Candidatus Thiodictyon syntrophicum: one gene and its partner. The protein of the gene in region 1 binds, or shares a complex with, the protein of each later gene. Links are inferred from orthologs where the notes say so. Each region holds a gene or a part of one and is shown on either strand. Other genes may lie near its edges.

Region 1 (5,978 bases):
GCAGCGCCCGCGTTCCTGCGTTAGCTTGCGCTGACGCTTGGCGCCGGCCGCGGCGCGTTGCCCGCACCGTTTTCTTTCACCCGGAGGACTTCGCCCTTGGATCGTTTCACTCGTAGTTACAGCATGGTACTGGGTCTTTTCGCACTGGCCGCCTTCGCCCTGTGGCTGCACTCGACCTGGCAACCGCGGGTCTGGGAGATCAACCGGATGCTGGAGGCCGACCCGCTCGTCGCGAATTATCCCTACCAGTTCCGGGTCCTGTCGCTGGAAAACGGGGTCGCGACCCTCCTGACCCCCCGCTCGCCCGCCCTCCCGGCCATCCAATTCATCCCGATCCTCTACCCGCAACTGGCCGGCAAGGACCAGGATGACCCCGCGATGATCAAGGCCCAGGCGGACCTGGTCGCCAGCCAGCGGCGCGCCATGGACCTGGTCGGGGCCTTGCCGGACGTGCAGAGTGTGGCCTGGACACTCGATCTGCGGTGGCTGTCGGACCACGGGGTGCAGGCGCCGGCCAATGCGTTCGACGCCAACGCCGGGCGGTGACAAGGCTTGCGCCCGCTCACGCCCCTTCGGGATCGACGCCCAGCGCGCGCAAACGCGCTGCCAGGCGGTCCGCCCGGTTGCTTTGAGCGTCCGCGCGAAGCCGTTCGGCCGCAGCGCGGTCCCGCTCCTGCTCCGCCCGCAGCCGTTCCTGTTCCGCGTCACACTGCGCCTGATCGGCCAGCGCCTGCGCCTGCTGCGCGCACGCCCGCTCCTGCTGCGCGTGAAGCCGCTCCTGTTCCGCCCGCAGCCGCTCCTGGTCCGCCCGCAGCCGCTCCTGTTCCGCCCGCGCCTGTTCCAGGGCCACGGATTCCGCCAGCGTCGGGATGAGCGCGCCGTCGGGGGTGTAAAAGCGCAACAGGCCCTCTGCCACACCCAGTCGCAACCCCAGGATCACGCTCGGCAAACGACCCGCCGCATCCTGATCGATGGGATAGTAGTGCGCATCGACCAGGTGAAAACCGGCCAGTTCCTTGGTCTGAGGTGAAAACCAGAAATACTCCGGGGTACGGAAGACACCTTCGTACAGCGCCTTCTTGGCGGTCCGATCCGACCGGGCGGTCTCGTCGGAGAGCAGTTCGATGATCAGGTCCGGGTAGCGCCCGTCCTCCAGCCAGACCGTCCAAGAGCGCCGCGGGCGGCGCTCCACCCCCCGCACCAGGAAAAAATCCGGCCCGCGCAGTTCCCGCGGCTCGCACTGGTCACGGCGAAAATAGACGCTCAGGTTGGCGCCGATGAAGAAATCGTCCCGGTCGCGCCAGTGCCACTCCAGGGTGCTGACCAGGAGGGCGAGTTGATCATAGTGCAGTGAGCTTTCCATTTCCGGCTCGTCGCTATCGGGCTCGCGGCCTTGCGCGAAGGCCAGGTAGAAGTTCTCGGCGGTTTGGGACATGAGTAACGGCTCCCGACAAGGTTGGCATAGTATAGCGGGCGCGGCGGCCGGTCGGCGCTCCCCGGGCCTTGCATCAGGAGCGGCGATCCGGCCTGATGCCCCGACGCCAGGGTATTTGCACCCGGCCGCGGGCCGGGCCCCCCCGCTGCGGAACAACCCATCCACCCTAGAACCTACAGGAAAACGTCCATGGATCAGAGCAATCCCTATGCAAGCCCCCGCAGCGACCTGACCCGTCCCGCGGGGACGGCGCTCGACACCACCGGTCCCTTCGACCCCAAGGGCCGCTTCAGCCGCCTGAGTTGGCTGGCCTGGAATCTGGTGCTGGCAGTGGTCGGCAGCATCGTGGTCGGCATCGTCGTCTTCATCTTGGGGGCACTGGGCCTGGCGGCGATGCCGCAGCCCACCGCGGCCCCGGACGCCGCGGCCCCGATCCTCGGGGTTATCGTGCTGGTCATACCCTATCTCGTCATGGCGGTGCTCGGGTGGATACTCAGCATCCGCCGTTTCCACGACATCGACGCCTCCGGTTGGTGGTCCTTGACGCTGATCGTGCCGCTGGTCAATCTGATCACCTTTCTCGTGCTCCTGTTCAAGCGCGGCGACGAATCAGCCAACCGCTTCGGCCCGCCACGCCCCACGCCGGACTGGGAGCGGGTCCTGGGCATCATCTACATCGTGCTGATCGTGCTGGGATTGGTCGGCGGGATCATCGCCGCCATCGCCTTCCCGGCGCTCGTTGACTATCAGACACAGGGGATGCACTAAAGAGTATTTAGCCGCAAATGAACGCAAATAAGCGCAAATTAATCTACTGGTTAACATCGTCACGGGCGTCACCCCGACGGTTACCATGCAGTAAAGGCCAAGCCTCTGATTATTTGAGTCAATTTGCGTTCATTTGCGGCCAAACTGCGTTTTCTTCGCTCAAGCCCCAGGCAGCGGATTGAGTGGCTGCTCCAGGCCCGGTGGGTTGGGGTCAGCCAGGTCCAGGTCATCCCCCAGGAAGGCGGGGTCGCGCAGCTCGGCCAGGGTCGGCAGGTCGTTCAAGGATCGCAGACCGAAATAATCCAGGAACTTGCGGGTAGTGGCGAACAACGCGGGGCGCCCCGGCACATCCCGGTGACCGACCACGCGGATCCACTCCCGCTCACTCAGGGTCTTGACGATCTGCGTGGTCACGGCCACGCCGCGGATGTCCTCGATCTCGCCGCGGGTGATGGGCTGGCGGTAGGCAATGAGCGCCAGGGTCTCCAGCAGGGCGCGCGAATAGCGGGCGGGTTTCTCATCCCACAGGCGTCCGACCCAGGGGGCGACCAGGGCGCGCACCTGGACGCGCCAGCCGCCGGCGACCTGGGCGATTTCGATCCCCCGCCCGGTGTAGTCCGCACTCAGCACGGCGATGACTTCCAGCAAATCCGCGCGCTCGGGACGCCCCTCCTCCGGGAACAGGGTCTGGAGTTGCTCCAGGGTCAGGGGCCCGCCAGCGGCGAACAGGGCGCCTTCGACGATCTGCTGCAGGCTCGGCGTGGTCATTACTTTCTTCTTTGCGTCTTTGCGTCTTTGCGCGAAATCTCTTCAGCCCGTCAGTTCTGCGTCGGCACCGGCGTCGCCCTGTCCCTCCCGCAGCCGCACATGGATCGGCGCGAAGGGCTCGGACTGGACCAGTTCCAGCGTGGCGGAGCGGATCAGCTCCAACAGGGCCAGGAAGGTCACCACCACCCCGGCGCGCCCCTCGGTCAGGTCGAACAGTTCGGTAAAGAGGAGGAAATGGCCGCCGCGCATCCGCTCCAGGACCTGCGACATCCGCTCGCGCAGGGACAAGGACTCCTTCTCCACCCGGTGGCTGGTGAAGAGGTCCGCCCGCGCCAGCACGCCACGCAACGCCATCAGCACCTCGCGCAGGTCGACCTCGGGTGGGACCCGGTTGAGGTGCCCGGGGGGCAATTGCGCCTGGGCGGTGAAGAGGTCGCGCTCCAGGCGCGGCAGGCCATCCAGGTCTTGCGCGGCCTGCTTGAAGCGCTCGTACTCCAACAGGCGGCGGATCAGCTCGGCGCGCGGGTCCCCCTCATCCTGCGCCTCGGCGGCGGGACGCGGCAGGAGCAAGCGCGACTTGATCTCGGCCAGCATGGCGGCCATCACCAGATACTCGGCCGCCAGTTCCAACCGCAGTTCCTGCATCAGGTCCATATACTCAATGTACTGGTCGGTGATGACGGCGATCGGGATATTGAGGATATCGAGATTCTGGCGCTTGATCAGATACAGCAGGAGATCCAGCGGCCCCTCGAAGGTGTCGAGAAAGACCTCGAGCGCGTCCGGCGGTATATAGAGATCCAGGGGCAAGGTCAGATAGGGCTTGCCCTGGACCAGGGCCACGGGCAACGCCTGCGCGGTGCTCAGGGTCTCGCCGATGGCGTCCATACCCGCGGGCGCCCCGCTACAGGACCAGCGACATGGCGAACCGGACCTCTTCCATGGTCTCCCGGGCCACGGCCCGCGCCCGTTCGCAGCCGTCGTTGATGAGGTTGCGCAGCAGGTCCGGCTGCGTGGAGAACTCACGCACGCGCTCGCGCATGGGGGCCAGTTCGGTCAGGACGGACTCGATCACCGGCCCCTTGCAATCCAGACAGCCGATGCCCGCCGAGCGACAGCCCCCCTGGACCCAATCGCGCACCGCGTCGGTGGAATAGATCAGATGGAACTGCCACACCGGGCACTTGTCCGGGTCGCCGGGATCGGTGCGGCGCACCCGCGCCGGGTCCGTGGGCATGGTGCGGATAGCCTTCTCCACGTCCGCGGGCTCGTCACGCAACGCAATGGTGTTGCCATAGGACTTGGACATCTTCTGCCCGTCGAGCCCCGGCATCTTGGACGCCTTGGTCAGGAGCGGTATGGGTTCGGGCAGGATGACCCGGCCGCCGCCCTCCAGGAACCCGAACAGGCGTTCCCGATCGGCGACCGTGAGGTTGTTCTGACCCCCCAGCATGGCGCGCGCCACCGCCAGGGCCTGCGCGTCGCCGCGCTCCTGATAGGCGCGGCGCAGTTCGTCGAACTGCCGGGCGTTCTTCTTGCCCATCTTGCGCTTGGCCTCTTCCGCCTTGGCCTCGAAGCCCGGCTCCCGGCCATAGATATGGTTGAAGCGCCGGGCGATCTCCCGGGTCAGCTCCACATGGGCCACCTGATCCTCCCCCACCGGCACCCGCCCTGCCTTGTAGATCAGGATGTCCGCCGATTGCAGCAGCGGGTAGCCCAGAAAACCGTAGGTGGCCAGATCCTTCTCCTTGAGCCGGTCCTGCTGATCCTTATAGGTCGGCACCCGCTCAAGCCAACCGACCGGGGTGATCATGGACAACAGCAGGTGCAGTTCCGCGTGCTCCGGCACCCGGGACTGGATGAAGAGGGTCGCGGAGCCCGGGTTGATCCCGGCCGCCAGCCAGTCGATCAGCATCTCGCGGATGCTGTCGGGGATCAGGGTCGGGTCCTCATAGTGGGTGGTGAGGGCGTGCCAGTCGGCGACGAAGAAGTAGCACTCGAACTCGTGCTGGAGTTCCAGCCAGTTCTTGAGTACCCCGTGATAATGGCCCAGGTGGAGCCGGCCGGTGGGGCGCATGCCGGAAAGCACGCGCGCGTGCTGTGCGGAGACGGAAGTCAATGCTATTGCCTCAAGATCAGTAATGGAATAACTCTCTCACGATGTCGGCGCCCGGCAAGAGGCTGACGGTGCCGATCACGGGCGGCAGGAGCACGAGGCCCAGGCGCCCAGTCGCCAGCAACAACACCAGGATCAGGAGCCCGTAGGGCTCGAGCCGGGAGAAATAGTAGGACCAGCGCCGCGGCAGCATGGCATTGAGCACCCGGCCGCCGTCGAGCGGCAGCAGCGGCACCAGATTGAGTACCATCAGAAAGACATTGATCAGCACGCCCGCCGCGCCCATGTAGACGAGCGGCAGCGCAACCCATTGATTAACATCCAACAGCCACATGCCGCCCTGGATCGTGAGGCCCCAGGCAATCGCCATGAGCAGATTGACCCCCGGCCCCGCCAAGGCCACCAGGGCCATGTCGCGGCGCGGGTGGCGGAGGTTCTGCACATTCACCGGCACCGGCTTGGCCCAGCCGAACAGCAACCCCGCCAGCAGAAAGGTAACCAACGGGACCAGAACGGTGCCGATCGGATCGATGTGCCGCAAGGGGTTGAAGGTGACCCGCCCCAGCATCAGGGCGGTGCGGTCCCCCAGGCGGTTGGCCACCCAGCCGTGGGCCGCCTCGTGGACGGTAATCGCGAGCACCACCGGGAGGGCGAGGACCGCGAGCAGTTGGATCTGGTTCAGTGCGTTCATCGGGCCATTATACGGGTGCGGCGCCGAATCCTCGCCCCCGGTTCGCGGCAACCTTCAGCGATCGAGTCACGCGGGCGCGGCGAACTGCCCGGCGTCGCCCTTGCCGACCCGGATCACCGTCGGCGGCTCCGCGATCATGTCCACCACGGTGGTGGCGTCGAGCCCGCAGAAGCCGCCGTCGATGATCAGATCCACCTGCT
Region 2 (7,065 bases), 3.3 Mb from region 1 along the record:
CTTGAATGCGTTGTGAGACCTCGGTCCAGTCCATGTGTTTCCCCTCAAAAACCGTACTTTGCCCTGCGCAGAGAGAAGGCATCGTCGCCCCGATCCAGGGTGCGGATAATCGCGCTTCGGACGTCATGTTCCTCGATCGCACCGGATGCATATACGCGACCTTGCTGCGCGTCAGCTTCCAATGCGATGACTTGATCCGCATCCCCGTTAACCACTAGATTGGCATTGTGAGTTGCGAATACAACCTGGCAATTGCAGCCCTCGTGATACCGCTCCAGCGGTTTCACGCCTGTTTCAGGCGCTTTGCGCCGTGAGGCCGACGTACCCGATCGCGACTGCGACAGGTGCCGGACGGTCCCGGCCGCGCAGTGGCCAACCCCTGGGTGACACCGCTGGAGCGGTCTCACCAGCGCCGTTTGCGCCGCGCCGTAGCGATAGGTTCCAGTACCTAGGCGGAACGCCGAAGGCGGTTTCGCCGCTCTTGGTCCTGCTGGGCCTCTGCCACACGGGCTACGGGTTCAGGCATAAACCTGCCTGCCTTCCTGTAACGCCCAATACAAGGCACTACCCGGCTGCCCGCCCCAACGCGCCACCTCGTCCACGGAATAGACCAGCACGTCGACCGGGATACGCAAGGGCCGCAATGCGCGCCGCAACCGGACCATTTCCGCCGCGCGATCGGGGACCTGCGGCTCGATGACCAGCAGGTCGAGGTCCGAGTCTTCTCCGGCATCGCCGCGGGCATAGGAGCCGAACAACAGGATACGCTGCGCGTCGGCGACCTGTGCCAGTACGCGGACGGCGGAATCGATCTGTTCCTGGCTGATCATCGGGGGCGCTCGCTACTGGTTGGGCAGTCTCTCGGGAACCTCGTCTCCAGGGCGCGGCGGTTCACTCCCGGACCGTCCCAGTATGCGATCCAACTCGGCCAAGTCCGCCCGCTGCGCGCGCTCCCGGAAGTACGCCTGCGTGCGTAGCGCCGCCGCCTTCTCCGCCACGGCCACGTTGATGAACTGATTAATGGTGGTGCCCTCCTCGGTCGCGATCTGCTTGACCTCGTCGAGTAGCGACTTCTGAAGCCGCAGGGCGTCGTTGCTGGTGACCGTCATGGGAGTCTCCGCAGGATGTTGCCGGGCCGCTCCACGCCGATCCCGCAGCGGGTCGCGGCCGGCAGGTCGTCGGCAAGGTTGACGGTGGCGATCAGGTCGGCACCACCGTTCACCGCTGCCTCCAGGACTATCTCGTCGTTCGGGTCCCGCGGCTGGGGTCGCCGTAAAGCATGGCGTTTTACCGGGACGTACGCAAGCCGTCTCGGGGGGGCGAACCGCTGCAAAGTCCGCCCGACGGTTGCAGTGACACGATCGCCGCGTCGCCTCCCCCCTTGAGCCAAAAAAGAGTATTTGGCCGCAAATTAACGCAAATAAGCGCAAATAAATTTGCTGGTTAGCATAGTCGCGGGCGTCGCCCGGACGGTGAACACGCAGTAGAGCGCAAGCCTCTGATTATTTGCGTTAATTTGCGTTAATTTGCGGCTAAACTGCTTTTTCTGGGCTGATGGGGCTTGGCCGCTCCTCCAGTCTTTCTTTCAGGCGTCACACGCTGATCGGGCGTCCCAACCCCACCCCAACGCTTGGCCCCACCCCCCGCATCCGTTACCCTGCCCGGATGCGTCTTGAAAAGATCAAACTTGCCGGCTTCAAGTCCTTCGTGGACCCGACCACCGCCCATTTTCCCAGCAATCTGGTGGGGGTGGTGGGGCCGAACGGCTGCGGCAAGTCCAACGTGATCGACGCGGTGCGCTGGGTCATGGGGGAGTCCTCGGCCAAGATGCTGCGCGGCGAGTCGATGGCGGACGTCATCTTCAACGGCAGTACGGGCAGGAAACCCGTGGGTCTGGCGAGTATCGAGCTGGTGTTCGACAACGCCGACGGGCGCGCCGGGGGTGAGTTCGCCGCCTTCAACCAGATCGCGGTCAAGCGCCAGGTCTCCCGCGACGGCCAATCCGCCTATTTCCTCAACGGCAGCCGCTGTCGGCGGCGCGACATCCAGGACCTGTTCCTGGGCACGGGCCTGGGGCCCCGCTCCTACGCCATCATCGAGCAGGGGATGATCTCGCGCATCATCGAGGCGCGCCCGGAGGACCTGCGGCTGTTCCTGGAGGAGGCGGCCGGTATCTCCAAGTACAAGGAGCGCCGGCGCGAGACCGAGACCCGGATGCGCAACACCCGGGAGAACCTGGAGCGTCTGACGGATCTCCGCGACGAGGTGGCCAAGCAGCTCCAACACCTGGAGCGCCAGGCCGACACCGCCGCGCGCTACACCGAGTACCGGGCCGAGGAGCGGCGTCTGGACCAGGACATCAAGGCCATGCGCTGGCGCGCCCTGGACCGGGAACTCGACGACCAGGACCGGCGCCTGGGCACCCTGGAGACCGACCAGGCGGCGGGGCTGGCCCGCCAGCGCCGCATCGAGGCGGACATTGAGGAGCGCCGCACCGCCTACAGCGAGGCGTCCGACCACTTCAACCAGGTCCAGGGCCGCTTCTACGCCGTGGGCTCCGAGATCGCGCGCGCCGAGCAGGCGATCCAGTTCGCCAACGAGTCGCGCGGTCGGCGCGAGGCGGAGTTGTTCCGGCTCGATCAGGAACTCACCGATGCGGGGCAGCACCTGGAGCGCGACCTGGCCCGGCTCGCCGAGATCGAGGCCGCCCTGGCCCGGGACGGACCCCAGTTGGCCGCCGCCCAGACCGGGCTCACCGAGACCGCCGCCGCGGTGGCGCTCGCCGAGGACCAGCAGTCCCACTGGGAGGCGCAGTGGGACCGCTTCAACCAGGAGGCGGCCGGTCCCGGCCAGCAGTCCCAGGTGGAGCGCGCCCGCATCACCGCCCTGGAGCAGCGCCTGGGGCGCGACCGGGAGCGGCTGCGGCGACTGGAGGAGGAGGCCGGTCGGCTGGATTTGGCGGGGGCGCAGGCGCGCGTCGCGGACCTGAGCGAGCGCGCGGAGGGGTTGGCCGAGCAGTGCGAGGCACTGGAGACCCGCCAAGCGGCCGTGGCCGCGGACCTGGCCGGGCGGGAGGCCGCCGCGCGCTCCCTGAGCGCCGACCTGGACCTGGTGCGTACTGGGCTGCAGCAGGCCAAGGGGCGGCGCGCCTCCCTCCAGGCGCTGCAGCAGGACGCGCTGACCGATCGCGACAAGACGCTGACCGCCTGGCTCGCGGCCAACGGCCTGGCCCAGGCGCCGCGCCTGGCCGATCGGCTCCAGGTGGGCGCGGGCTGGGAGTCGGCGGTGGAGACGGTGCTCGGGCCCGCGCTCAAGGCCGTGCCGGTGCCGGACCTGCGGCCCCTGGCGGCGGGCGGGCTGACCCCCGGCCTGGTCCTGATCGACACCGCCGTCCCCGCGGCCCCGGGCGGCGGCGGCCCGGGGACCCGACTCGCCGGCCTGTGCCAATCCCCCTGGCCGCTGGACGCCCTGCTCGGTGCGGTGCAGACGGCCGCCGATCTGACCGAGGCCCTGGAGCGGCGCGCGGACCTGGCCCCCGGCGAGCGGTTGATCACCCGTGACGGCACCGAGATCGGCACCAACTGGCTGCGCACCCCGGCCAAGGGGGCCACCGACGGGGTGCTGGCCCGCGCCGAGGCGCTCAAGGCCCTGGAACTGGAGCTCGAGTCCCTGGCCGGGCGGGAGCAGGCGCTCGCCGCCCAAGACCAGGCCCTGCGCAGCGCCCGCGCCGAGGCCGAGCAGGCCCGCACCGCGAGCGCCCAGGCCCTGGCCGCGCTCAACCGGGAGCTGGCGGGCGTACGCGCCGAGCTGACTGGCCAGCGCGCCCGCGCTGGCCACCTGCTGGAGCGCCAGGAAGCCCTGGCCGCCGAGAACGCGGACCTGACCAGCCAGTGCGAGGACGCCATCGCCGACATGGAGGAGGCGCGCGAGCGGCTCCACGAACTGCTGGAGGAGGTCGAGCGCCTGGCCGAGCAACGCGAGCAGCTCGCCCGTGAGCGCGAGACCCTGCGTGCGGCCCTGACCCAGGCGCGCGCGGCCGAGCGCGCCGCCCGCGACCGCGCCCAGGGCCTGCGGGTGGGGGTCGAGGCCAATCGCGCCGCGCGCGAGGCGACGCTGCTCAGCCAGTCCCGCGCCCAGGACCAGCAGGCGCAACTGCGCGGGCGGCGCGACGAACTGGAGGCGGCCATCGAGGAGTCGGTCGAGCCGCTGGCCGAGCAGCGCGAGCGGCTGGACGAACAACTCGCCCGCCGGGTGGAGGTGGAGGCCGAACTGGCCGCCGCCCGCGAGCGTCTGGAGTCCCTGGACCAGGAGGTCCGCGCCCTGGAGCAGGAGCGTCACCGGGTGGAGCAGGCGGCCCAGCTGCTCCAACGGGACCTGGATGCGCTGCGCCTGGAGCGCCAGGAGCGCCTGGTGCGCCGCCGCACCCTGGAGGAGCAGCTCGCGGAGGCGCAGACCAACCCCGAGGCCGCGCTGCGCGACCTGGACCCGGCCGCGGACGAGGCGACCTGGCAGGAGCGCCTGACCAAGCTCGGTGCGCGCATCCAGCGCCTGGGCGCCATCAACCTGGCCGCCATCGACGAATACCAGGAGCAGTCCGAGCGCAAGCGTTATCTGGATGAGCAGCACGCCGACATCGCCCGCGCCCTGGACACCCTGGAAGGCGCCATCCGCAAGATCGACCGCGAGACCCGCACCCGCTTCAAGGACACCTACGACCAGGTCAACACCGGTTTCCAGGTCCTGTTCCCGCGCCTCTTCGGCGGCGGTCAGGCCTACCTGGAACTGACCGGCGAGGACCTGCTGGAGACCGGCGTCACCGTCATGGCGCGCCCCCCCGGCAAGCGCAATTCCAGCATCCACCTGCTCTCGGGCGGGGAGAAGGCGCTCACCGCCGTGGCGCTCGTGTTCGCCATCTTCCAATTGAACCCCGCCCCCTTCTGCATGTTGGACGAGGTCGACGCGCCCTTGGACGACGCCAACGTCGGGCGCTTCTGCGAGCTGGTCCGCTCACTGTCCGAGCAGGTGCAATTCATCTTCATCAGCCACAACAAGGTGACCATGGAGATCGCCGACCATCTGCTCGGCGTCACCATGCACGAGCCCGGCGTCTCGCGGCTGGTGTCGGTGGACGTGGAGGAGGCGGCGCGGATGGGGGCGGTGGGCTGAGGCCGCCGCGATCTCGTGACACAGATCCCGAGAACCGACCCGTAGGATGGGTAGAGCGCAGCGAAACCCATCGTTGGTGCTATCGGCAGCCGATCGCATTCCGAGGTGAAGATCCATGGTCAACACAGTCATTCACCTAGACCCCGCGGTGATGGGGGGGACGCCCGTCTTCGCGGGCACACGGGTTCCGATCGCCACCCTGATCGACTATCTGGAGGGCGGTGAATCGATCGACGACTTTCTCGACGGCTTTCCCAGCGTGCGCCGTGAGCAGGTGATCGGCTTCCTGGAAGAGGTCAAGGAGCGGACCCTTGCCGCGGCTTAGGGTCTTGCGCGCGCACTGATCGAGGAGCGCGGTTGCGGGAGCCGGGGCGGGGGGCATCGGGTCGGCTCGGCGTTGCTGGACCCAGGCCACTGCAGGCCCCGGTCGCGCGCCATGACCCAACGGGGTCGAACATACCAGCTCAGGGCAACGCCCTGGGGTACCGTTGTTGAATGGGCGAGCCCTGTAAGGGCGTGACATCGGTGTCCGGCGTATCGGTCCACCCCGTTATGTCACGCCCTTACAGGGCTGGACTGCTTCGCATCCCCAACCCAGGGCGCTGCCCTGGGCTGGTATGTCTCGCCCCTTCGGGGCTTAGGCAGCGGCAGAATCAGCCAGTGTGCTGTGCGGACCAGTGACATTGCGCTGACCTCCACTGTCCGTATTGGGCCTGATGATCAGGAGTCAGTAACCAGGGCGAGCCAGCTTGCCAGGTCCATGAGCCGCCCGGTTTCGACATGCGTGCGTATCTGCTTCGCGGCCCCGCGGCCAGAGTCCCCGTAGGCCGCCAGCATCCCCTGGGGATTGATGTGCACGACATAGGTGAACAGCAGTGCATTCTGCCGACGACGTTCACAGGCCGCTTTGAGGCGTGCCGCGTCGAACTCGTTCGTGATCAGGGTGTAGGAGAAATTCTGCCCGGCCGATTCCAGGCGGGCATAGGCCTCGAAGTCGCTCAGGAACTGTTCTTCCCGATCCGCACGGATGCTCCACTTGGCGCTGATCAGGTTTCGCTGTCCCTCGCCCAAGATCGCAAGATCGACCTTTTTGATCTTCTCATTCGGCGCTGGGGCGTGGAAACCCGGCAGGTCATGCAACAGGGCTCGGTTGCGAATTTTCAGGCGATCGGCGCCGCTCAGGCGGGAGATGACCGCGGCGATGACATCCTCGAACCCTTCGCCAACGAGATTGCGTCTCTTGTTCTCTTGGTTCAAGTGTGCGTGAATACGCCGCGTCAGGTTCCGGAATGCGTCGTCGGGTGGGCGCTGATCCATCCACGGCGACAGCGCTTCCCGGATGATTCCGACCAATTCGGGGTCTTCGCCCGGCTCGGGAAAGCCTCTGCCAGCATAAGGGGCACGCTGCTTCTCGTATGTCGCGCTACGGGAGGCAATGGCCTGGCTGGCAAGGTCGCCGATGGCCTCGCGAAAGAGCCAGTCGATGGCATCACCCAGGTCGGCGGGTGCCAAACTAAGGGCGGTCGCCAACCAGTCGTGAAACGCGAGGCTGCGTTCATACCAGGGCCGTCCCGGCTGGGCCTTGTCCGATTCATAACAGTGGGCGAGTGCGGTCGTGCGATCGATCCAGAGCAAGAGTCGATAGACGTGCCACCAGGCATTTTCGGGGGTGACAGCCCCATTGGCGTCAAAGTAGCGCTTGAGCAGGCGTGCTCGGTTGTCCGCCCCGAATACCCGCTCGATCGCTTCGGTCGCCGTTGCGGGCACTGGTTCTTCCGGCTGATCTGGTGTGCTCATGGCGAAGGGTTCACAAGGGCAGTGCCATATTGAGGCCGTCGAGCCGGTCGGACAGGGCGTCCCGGGCCATCGCGGAGGGTTCGATGAGCACCGCGTTCAGCC

Evidence for each region.
Region 2: the proteins of THSYN_RS13080 (region 1) and smc are in contact, whole or in part, in a crystal structure (PDB 3ZGX), measured with the Bacillus subtilis proteins. The link is inferred for Candidatus Thiodictyon syntrophicum from one-to-one orthologs.

Annotation. Positions count from the first base shown.
Region 1 is NZ_CP020370.1:3,090,363-3,096,340, reverse strand. Bases 1,937-4,911 are described here. They hold THSYN_RS13080 (segregation and condensation protein A), read right to left. Parts: upstream 3,860-4,911; coding sequence 3,014-3,859; downstream 1,937-3,013. Other genes in these bases: THSYN_RS13075 (tryptophan--tRNA ligase), read right to left, coding at 3,876-4,911; scpB (SMC-Scp complex subunit ScpB), read right to left, coding at 2,363-2,971; THSYN_RS13090 (DUF805 domain-containing protein), read left to right, coding at 1,937-2,203. In the rest of the region: THSYN_RS13100 (hypothetical protein), read left to right, coding at 97-546; THSYN_RS13095 (Uma2 family endonuclease), read right to left, coding at 563-1,435; more of THSYN_RS13090, read left to right, coding at 1,625-1,936; more of THSYN_RS13075, read right to left, coding at 4,912-5,048; THSYN_RS13070 (site-2 protease family protein), read right to left, coding at 5,107-5,778; THSYN_RS13065 (L-threonylcarbamoyladenylate synthase), read right to left, coding at 5,845-5,978. UniProt on the Bacillus subtilis protein: Participates in chromosomal partition during cell division. May act via the formation of a condensin-like complex containing Smc and ScpB that pull DNA away from mid-cell into both cell halves.
Region 2 is NZ_CP020370.1:6,374,003-6,381,067, reverse strand. The notes cover bases 1,305-5,366. They hold smc (chromosome segregation protein SMC), read left to right. Parts: upstream 1,305-1,665; coding sequence 1,666-5,166; downstream 5,167-5,366. Other genes in these bases: THSYN_RS27330 (DUF433 domain-containing protein), read left to right, coding at 5,282-5,366. Outside these bases: THSYN_RS27355 (ATP-binding protein), read right to left, coding at 1-34; THSYN_RS27350 (hypothetical protein), read right to left, coding at 45-287; THSYN_RS27345 (nucleotidyltransferase domain-containing protein), read right to left, coding at 519-830; THSYN_RS27340 (hypothetical protein), read right to left, coding at 843-1,109; more of THSYN_RS27330, read left to right, coding at 5,367-5,491; THSYN_RS27325 (hypothetical protein), read right to left, coding at 5,887-6,963; THSYN_RS27320 (DNA-methyltransferase), read right to left, coding at 6,974-7,065. UniProt on the Bacillus subtilis protein: Required for chromosome condensation and partitioning.